One region of the Anoxybacillus ayderensis genome, then DNA from elsewhere that is predicted to be linked to it. Evidence: predicted binding sites of a transcription regulator. Region 1 holds the regulator's gene; the other holds the start of a gene.

Evidence for each region. The regulator Rex, encoded in region 1, represses fermentation and respiration genes when NADH is low (regulators of the CRP and FNR family bind a similar motif). The targets are predictions, from matches to a motif close to TTGTGAAATATTTCACAA.
Region 2: HNR63_RS06145 (cytochrome c oxidase subunit 2A) is a predicted target of Rex. The motif match lies at 1,567-1,584, and genes of this name have one in related genera.

What each region holds. Positions count from the first base shown of each region.
Region 1 is NZ_JACDUV010000013.1:5,257-9,836, reverse strand. It holds gene HNR63_RS13510 (ABC-F family ATP-binding cassette domain-containing protein) at 1-1,584, opposite strand, end outside; gene HNR63_RS13505 (redox-sensing transcriptional repressor Rex) at 1,812-2,447, shown strand; gene HNR63_RS13500 (YdiK family protein) at 2,457-2,630, opposite strand; gene HNR63_RS13495 (CPBP family intramembrane glutamic endopeptidase) at 2,627-3,364, opposite strand; gene groES (co-chaperone GroES) at 3,590-3,874, shown strand; gene groL (chaperonin GroEL) at 3,946-4,580, shown strand, end outside.
Region 2 is NZ_JACDUV010000003.1:288,978-293,557, forward strand. It holds gene HNR63_RS06135 (type III polyketide synthase) at 1-693, opposite strand, end outside; gene HNR63_RS06140 (chemotaxis protein CheX) at 952-1,407, shown strand; gene HNR63_RS06145 (cytochrome c oxidase subunit 2A) at 1,668-1,817, shown strand; gene HNR63_RS06150 (cytochrome c oxidase subunit II) at 1,839-2,312, shown strand; gene HNR63_RS06155 (b(o/a)3-type cytochrome-c oxidase subunit 1) at 2,309-3,958, shown strand; gene HNR63_RS06160 (carboxypeptidase M32) at 3,984-4,580, opposite strand, start outside.

The DNA of each region.
Region 1 (4,580 bases):
CGCCACGTAATAATCATAGTCCCCTAAATATTCAATGAGACCTTCTGTGGATAACTCGTATATTTTTGTTGCGATTTTGTTAATAAAATAACGGTCGTGAGAAACGAAGATAATTGTTCCTGGGTATTCAATAAGCGCTTGTTCTAGCACTTCTTTGCTGTCTAAATCTAAATGGTTTGTCGGTTCGTCTAACACTAAGACGTTGGCTTTTTTCATCATCAGTTTGGCGAGAGCGAGCCGAGCTTTTTCACCGCCACTTAATGTTTGCACAGGTTTCAATACATCGTCGCCAGAAAATAAAAAGTTTCCGAGAATCGTGCGAATTTCTTTTTCTGTCTTTAATCGATCTTCATCCCATAGTTCATCGATGACACGTTTGTTCGATGTTAATTGAGCTTGTTCTTGATCATAATAGCCAATTTGTACATTTGTTCCGTAGCGGAGCTCCCCATGTTTTGCAGGGAGTTGTTTGATAATCGTTTTTAAAAGAGTCGATTTTCCAATTCCATTTGGTCCAATGAGTGCGATGCTATCACCGCGAGTGACACGGAATGATAGGTTTGTTGCGATGATGTGATCATAACCAATGGCTAAATCGGTAGCTGTTAACACGTCGTTTCCGCTTGGTCGTTCAATTTCGAAGCGAAACGATGCCGATTTTTCATCGCCGAGCGGCTTTTCAATGATATTCATTTTTTCTAATTGTTTTCTTCTGCTTTGCGCTCGCTTTGCCGTCGATGCACGGGCAATATTTCGTTGAATAAAATCTTTTAATTTCGAAATTTCTTCTTGTTGTTTTTCATACAGTTTCAGTTGTTGTTCAAATTGTTCCGCCCGTTGTTGTAAATAACTCGTATAGTTTCCAACGTATTTTTTTATTTTCGTGCGTGATAATTCATACACTTGTGTCACGATTTGATCAAGAAAATAGCGGTCGTGTGAGACGATAAGAATGGCTCCATCATAATTTTTTAAATATTGTTCAAGCCATTGTAATGTTTCCATATCCAAATGGTTTGTTGGTTCGTCTAAAATCAACAAATCTGGTTTAGCAAGAAGCAGTTTGCCGAGCGCTAATCGTGTTCGCTGTCCACCGCTTAACGTAGATATTTTTGTTGTGTAGTCATACTGAGAAAAGCGGAGACCATGAAGCACAGAACGAATATCGGCTTCATATTGATAGCCACCTTTTTCTTTAAATTCCGTTTGTAAACGGTCGTAATGTTCAAGTAAGCGCTCATAGTCGGCACCGTGCAAGCTCATTTGTTGCTCTAGGTCACGCAATTGTTTTTCCATTTGTTGAAGCGGGGCAAACACATCGAGCATTTCTTCCCAAATGGAGCGATGGGCGTGCAAACCAGTATATTGGTCTAAGTAACCAATTGTTACGTGCTTCGGTTTGATCACTTCTCCTGTGTCATACGACAATTGGCCGGCAATGATTTTTAATAATGTCGATTTTCCTGCCCCATTTCTTCCCACTAACGCAATACGGTCTTTTTCTTGTATTTCAAGCTTAATGTCTGATAAAACTTGTTCCGCCCCATATGATTTGGATAGTTGATTTACTTGTAAAATGATCATCATTTTTCACCTCAATCTTCTTTTGATAGTGTAACGTACTTTCTTGATGTTCGGCAACACTAGTGTGCGAATAACAAATTTGACAAAAATAATAATAAAGGGTACAAAGGAAAGACAGAATGAGAAAAATAGTGTATAGTTTAAAAGTGGGGAGAACTTTTCAGACGTATAGGAGAGAAAAATGAAAGCGCTAACTATTTGTGAAAGGAAATGTGGGGGATTGACTCGTGAATAATGAACAACCAAAAATTCCGCAGGCGACCGCAAAGCGACTACCGTTGTATTATCGTTTTTTGAAAAACTTGCATGCATCAGGAAAGCAGCGTGTATCTTCAGCGGAGTTAAGTGAAGCCGTAAAAGTCGATTCAGCAACGATTCGCCGTGATTTTTCATACTTTGGTGCGCTTGGAAAAAAAGGATACGGTTATAATGTGAATTATTTGCTGTCGTTTTTCAGAAAAACGTTAGATCAAGATGAAACGACAGAAGTAGCGTTGTTTGGGGTTGGTAATTTAGGAACGGCATTTTTGAACTACAATTTTAGCAAAAACAATAATACGAAAATCGTGATGGCGTTCGATGTAGATCCAGATAAAGTCGGAACGGAAGTAGGTGGCGTTCCCGTTTATCATTTAGATGAATTGGAAGAAAAACTAGGTGGGATTACGGTAGCGATTTTAACCGTTCCAGCCCAAGTTGCCCAACCGATTACTGATCGACTTGTCCAAAAAGGCATTAAAGGAATTTTAAACTTTACGCCTGCTCGCCTGCATGTGCCTGAACACATTCGCGTTCATCATATTGATTTAGCGGTCGAATTGCAGTCACTTGTTTACTTTTTAAAACATTATGGAAATGAGTGAACCTCCCGTTCATGAGCGGGAGGTTTTTTTCAATAAAGAACGAATAGCTGTGCCAAAATCTAATGTAGCAATAAGGATAAATAGCATCGTTGTGACGTCCCAAATGCCATCGTCAGCGCTATCGACAGCAAAATAAGTGAATAAAATGCCCATTAAAAAGTAAAACAACGGTTCAGACTTCATGAAAACAGCCTCCAAATCACGAATTGCATTTGTTCTGCTTCCCTCATTATTTTTTCAATTTCCTCAGCAAATAACGTTTGAATGACAACGACAAATGTGTTCATCAGTACATGTGCTGCAATAGGTACGAGAATACGCTTTGTTTTCACATATAAGAAAGCAAATACGAATCCCATCGTTGCATAAAGAAGCAAATGTTCAAACTCTAAATGAACGACAGCAAATAAAAGGGAACTGACAGTCGCCGATAAAAGAAAGTTATATTTTTGATACAGCGTTCCAAAAATAATTTTTCGAAAAATGATTTCTTCTAAAATCGGTCCGACGATCGAAGTGACGAGCATAAGCGCTGGTGTTAGCTTCACCATCTCAACGATGCGTCTCGTATTTTCGGACCCCATCTCGACGCCAAATACGTGCATCTCAATATTTGCTGCGATGCCTTGAGCGAAAAGGGCAAGAAAGAACCCTCCAATTCCCCAAAAAATTGACGTTCCAATAGATGCTTGATGGCGATCGTATGAGTATTTCATATCTTCTCTCATGAAATAAAGAACGAAAAGAAAAGCGATCGAGAAGCTAATGACAGCCCAATAACCTGAGGCAATGGATAGGGCGATTTCTTTATTTGATGTGTCAACAAACCCGCTATGTGCAAGCAAAGGAACGCCAATTAAACTAGATAACTGCATGGCGATGTATGTAATAATGACATACCAATATTGCTTTTTCACGTGTTCAACCCCTTTTGACAAAATGAGTACTTTTTCATTTTACCATATTTTTTGTATGAATTTCGAAAGGAAAGACATAATGAAAAAGGGAAAGATTTAGTGAAAAATTTTTAACTTCCTACTTGCAAAATTGAAAAAAGTTCATTAATATAATAAGTGTGTTAGCACTCAATGATGATGAGTGCTAATAACGGAACGAAAATCTAATTAAGGAGGTCGTTTGCCGTGTTGAAGCCACTAGGTGATCGTATTGTCATTGAATTAATTCAAACTGAAGAAAAAACAGCGAGCGGAATTGTTTTACCAGACACAGCGAAGGAAAAACCACAAGAAGGAAAAGTTGTTGCGGTTGGTTCAGGTCGCGTTCTTGACAATGGTGAGCGCGTAGCTCCAGAAGTAAGCGTTGGTGACCGCATCATCTTCTCAAAATATGCGGGTACAGAAGTGAAATATGATGGAAAAGAGTACTTAATTTTACGTGAAAGCGACATTTTAGCTGTGATTGGTTAATCGTTCGCCTGATAACATATAAAGCATACAAAAATACTTAACAAAAAATTATCATCAAGGGGGTAAGATGTATGGCAAAAGAAATTAAATTCAGCGAAGAAGCTCGTCGTGCGATGTTACGCGGTGTAGATAAATTAGCTGATGCAGTAAAAGTAACATTAGGTCCAAAAGGTCGTAACGTTGTATTAGAGAAAAAATTTGGTTCTCCATTAATTACAAATGACGGTGTAACAATCGCGAAAGAAATTGAATTAGAAGATCCGTTTGAAAATATGGGTGCGAAGCTTGTTGCAGAAGTAGCAAGCAAAACAAATGACGTTGCTGGTGACGGTACAACAACAGCAACTGTATTAGCGCAAGCGATGATTCGTGAAGGATTGAAAAACGTAACAGCTGGTGCGAACCCAATGGGTATTCGCAAAGGTATTGAAAAAGCTGTTGCTGTTGCGGTAGAAGAATTAAAAGCGATCTCTAAACCAATTGAAGGAAAAGATTCAATTGCTCAAGTTGCAGCGATTTCTGCGGCTGACGAAGAAGTTGGTCAATTAATCGCAGAAGCAATGGAACGCGTTGGCAAAGACGGCGTTATTACATTAGAAGAGTCTAAAGGCTTCACAACAGAATTAGATGTTGTGGAAGGTATGCAATTTGACCGTGGTTATGTATCTCCATACATGATCACAGACTCTGACAAAATGGAAGCTGT
Region 2 (4,580 bases), on a different contig from region 1:
TATATCCCACCCCATAACATCTTCCGTGTTACGCATAAATACTGATTGCATATCGATCACCTGTGGAGTGACACTTTGCTGCTGTACATCATCCCCCACCACACACGCGCAACCTACTCCATCAGCAAATAATGATGTGCCAATAAGATTACTTTTTGATACATCATCCATTTGAAACGTTAGACTGCAAAGTTCCACAGCAAGAACAAGCACTTTCGCTTTCGGATATGCTCGACAGTAATCTACCGCCCGAGCGATACCAGCTGCTCCACCCGCACATCCGAGCCCCCATATCGGGATGCGTTTCGTGTGTACAGAAAAAGGAAGTTCATTCATGATCCTTGCCTCAATGCTCGGTGTAGCAATTCCCGTCGTTGAAATGAAAAAGATTGCTTCAATGTCTTCAAAAACAATATTTGCACGATGTAAACAGCGCACAATCGCCTCTTTTCCATATCGAACAGCATGCTCAATATACAGCTCATTTTTCTCAGCAAACGAATGAGTCTGCATATACCAATCTAATGGTTGTACAAGCGATCTTGATTGAATATGATCATGTTGAAAAATGGATAATAACCGATCAATATGTTCATAACGGTGTTGAAACATACATTTTATGGCAACCATCACCTCGTTTTGTGAAACGCGGTAAGGAAGTTCAGCTAATTCAACTGCAATGATACTTGGCATCTATGCCCCTCCTTTCGACAAAGATAATATTTTCCTAATAAAGAAATTTTATTCATAACAAACAAAAAAGCTTTCCTCTCAGCAACGGGAGGAAAGCTTTCGACGTTTTGAAAGGAGGTATGTTGTTGTGCACTTTCATTATAACGCAATTTGTTGTTTCGTCACTATGTTTTTTATATATTCGTATCTATGTTTATCGAAAAATGATGTCATCAAAGTGAAAAATTTGTTATGATGAAGAAAAAAGGGGGTCTTTTTATGGCATTAGGCGAGAAAATTACAACGATTTTAAATGGAACGATCGAATCGATTCGATCTGTTATCCCACTATCAATGACAATCGATAAGCCTTCATTGTTTGTCCAACCTTTCACACAAACGTCTATTAGCGTATTGATTGGGATGACCGGAGACTTACGCGGGCGTCTAATCATTGAAGGACATGAAACGATGTTTGGAACCATCGGAGAAACGATGTTCGGTATGCCGTTAGAAGGCGAAATGCTTGAATCATTTACGGGTGAGCTCGGCAATATGATTGCAGGAAACTTGGCCACAGTTGTATCACAAAAAGGAATTACAATTGATATTACTCCTCCAACTGTTCTTGTTGGTCAAACAAAAATTTACGGTTTTGACAAAGCTTTTCGCGTACCGATCCACTTCGAAAGCAACGGGGAATTACAACTTATTTTAACAATTGATAATGAATAAATGAGAAGCTTGCGCTTGTAAGCTTCTTTTTTATGCCATAGCCATCTTTTTCTAAATATTTCACACTTTTTTCACAACCTCACAAAATGTGTGTGACAAAAGTCACAGCTACCCCTTATTTTTACGGTTATGATGATGGTAAAGTAACGAATGAACAATTTGTGAAACATCTGAAAAAAGCATTTCATTTCACAAATTGTTTTGTATGATGTAAGTGTATACATTTCTATTTAAGGTTTATTTAGGAAAGGGGGATGAAGATGAAAACTCAATTAAACACAAACACGCCAAAAACAAAAGTAGAGAAAGAACCTGCATTAAAAGGAACTCTTGCTTCTGTTTTGTTTTTGGGATTTTTCCTCATTTTCACGTGGGTAAGCGTATATTTCTTGTTTTTAAATCGCTTATAGAGAGAAAGGAGACGAGACGTTATGCACATGCATAAGTATGAAAAAATTTGGCTGTTTTTCGGCATCGGTTCGTTATTCGTATTTTTAGCTGTCTTAGGAGTCGGTGCATTTGCGCAAGGAACGCAACCACCAAGCTGTTTAACAACGATCGATCCGGAAAAAGTCGATCAAACACCACCATTTGATAAACCAGGCCTTGTTAAAACGGGAGATAATGAATATCAACTGAACATCGTTGCTTCTGCATTTGCGTATACACCAAACCAAGTCGAAATCCCAAAAGGAGCAAAAGTAACGATTAATGTCGCAACGAAAGATGTGATCCACGGGTTTGAAATGGCTGGAACGAACGTAAATATGATGGTTGAGCCTGGATATGTCAGTAGTTATACACAAACATTTGATAAAGTTGGCGAGTATGTCATTTTATGTAACGAATATTGCGGTGCCGGTCACCACTTAATGACTGCGAAAGTGAAGGTGGTTGAACAATGATGAACGGAACATGGAAAGTCGATGCACGTGATGGCAAATTAGCCATGGCTCATATTTATGTCGCTTTCGTTGCCCTTGCGTTAGGAGGGCTTGCTGGTCTATTGCAAGTGCTTGTGCGCTCCGGAAAATTTGAATTACCGGCAGGTATTAGCTATTATACGATTTTAACAACGCATGGCGTATTGCTCGGACTCGTTTTAACTACATTCTTTATTATTGGTTTTCAATTTGCTGCTGTAAGTCGTACTGCCGGCACGCTTTCTGACCGCGTGCGGTTTTGGGGTTGGATCGGTTTTTGGCTCATGACAATCGGTACAGCGATTACTGCCTTTTACATTTTAATCGGTGAAGCTTCTGTTTTATATACATTTTATGCTCCACTACAAGCACATGCAGGTTTTTATATCGGTTTAACGCTTGTTGTTGTCGGTAGCTGGATTAGTGGGTTTTCGATGTTCGCTCATTATGCAAAATGGAAAAAAGCTCATCCTGGTCAAGTAAGTCCGTTGCTTACATTTATGTCTGTTGTCAACATGGTATTATGGCTCATTTGTTCGCTCGGTGTTGCAGCAACTGTATTATTCCAGCTCATTCCTTGGTCATTAGGATATGTCGATCGGATTAACGTGCTCGTAAGCCGAACATTGTTCTGGTATTTCGGTCACCCGCTCGTATATTTCTGGTTATTACCGGCATATATGATTTGGTATGCGATTATTCCAAAAATTATTGGTGGAAAAATGTTTTCTGACTCTCTTGCTCGTATGTCATTCATCTTATTCTTAATTTTCTCGATTCCTGTCGGTTTCCACCATCAACTTGTGGAACCTGGAATTGATCCAGCTTGGAAATACTTACAAGTTGTCTTAACGTTTATGGTCGTTATTCCATCATTAATGACTGCGTTCTCAATGTTCGCAACATTTGAAATGTACGGTCGCTCAAAAGGAGCAACAGGATTATTCGGATGGTTACGAAAACTTCCTTGGGGTGATGCGCGTTTCTTTGCACCATTTGTTGGTATGTTATTCTTTATCCCTGCTGGTGCTGGTGGTCTTGTCAACGCATCACACCAATTAAACCAAGTCGTTCATAATACGATTTGGGTAACTGGTCACTTCCACTTAACATTAGCAACAACAGTCGTATTGACATTCTTTGGGGCAGCTTATTGGCTTATCCCGCACTTAACAGGGCGCGTCATGACAAAAGCAATGAATCGTCTAGCGATTATTCAAACGATCGTTTGGTCCATCGGTATGATTTTCATGTCTAGTGCGATGCACTTTGCAGGGTTACTTGGTGCCCCACGCCGTTCAGCATTTTCAACATACGGTGATGCACCACAAGCACTAGAGTGGATTCCTTATCAAATCGCTCAAGCGGTTGGTGGAACGATTTTATTCATCGGTATTATTCTTGTGCTCATTATCGTGACAAACTTAGCATTTTTCGCTCCGAAAGGTGAAACAGAGTTCCCTGTTGCAGAAGTTGCTGAGCAGGCTGAACGTACACCGCTTGTGTTCGAAAACTGGACATTGTGGATCGGTATTGCGGTTGTACTTATTTTAATCGCATATACAGTTCCATTTATCGATATGATCAAAAATGCACCTCCTGGATCAAAAGGATTTAAACTTTGGTAAAAAAACCGGGCACTCGCCCGGTTTTTTATAATCGATAAATATGTTTATATTTTTCTTCTAAGTAATGGATTAAGTAGGTCGGATTTAGACCTTCCCCGGTTACTTCATGTAAAATATCGAGCGGTTTTTTCGTCTTTCCGAATTGGTGAACATGCTTTGTAAGCCATTCTCGAATACGAACAAGTTCCCCATTTTCAAGCAACTGATCAAATCGTAGCTCTTTCTCCATTGTGTGTTTAAACTGTGCCGCGTACATATATCCAAGCGCATACGATGGAAAATAACCGAAACTTCCTCCAGCCCAATGCACATCTTGAAGAACTCCTTCCGCATCACGCTCTGGACGAATACCTAAATACGCTTCATATTTTTCGTTCCAAATATATGGTAAATCTTTCACTTCAATGGCGTCATCAAACAACGCTTTTTCCATTTCATATCGAACGATAATGTGTAATGGATACGTCAGCTCATCAGCTTCAATGCGAATAAGAGACGGTTTCGACTCGTTAATCGCACGATAAAAATCGTCTAACGAAACATGTGAGAAGTGCGGAGCATATTGTTGTAATAAGCTATAATATCGTTTCCAAAATGAATAATGACGAGCAATAAAGTTTTC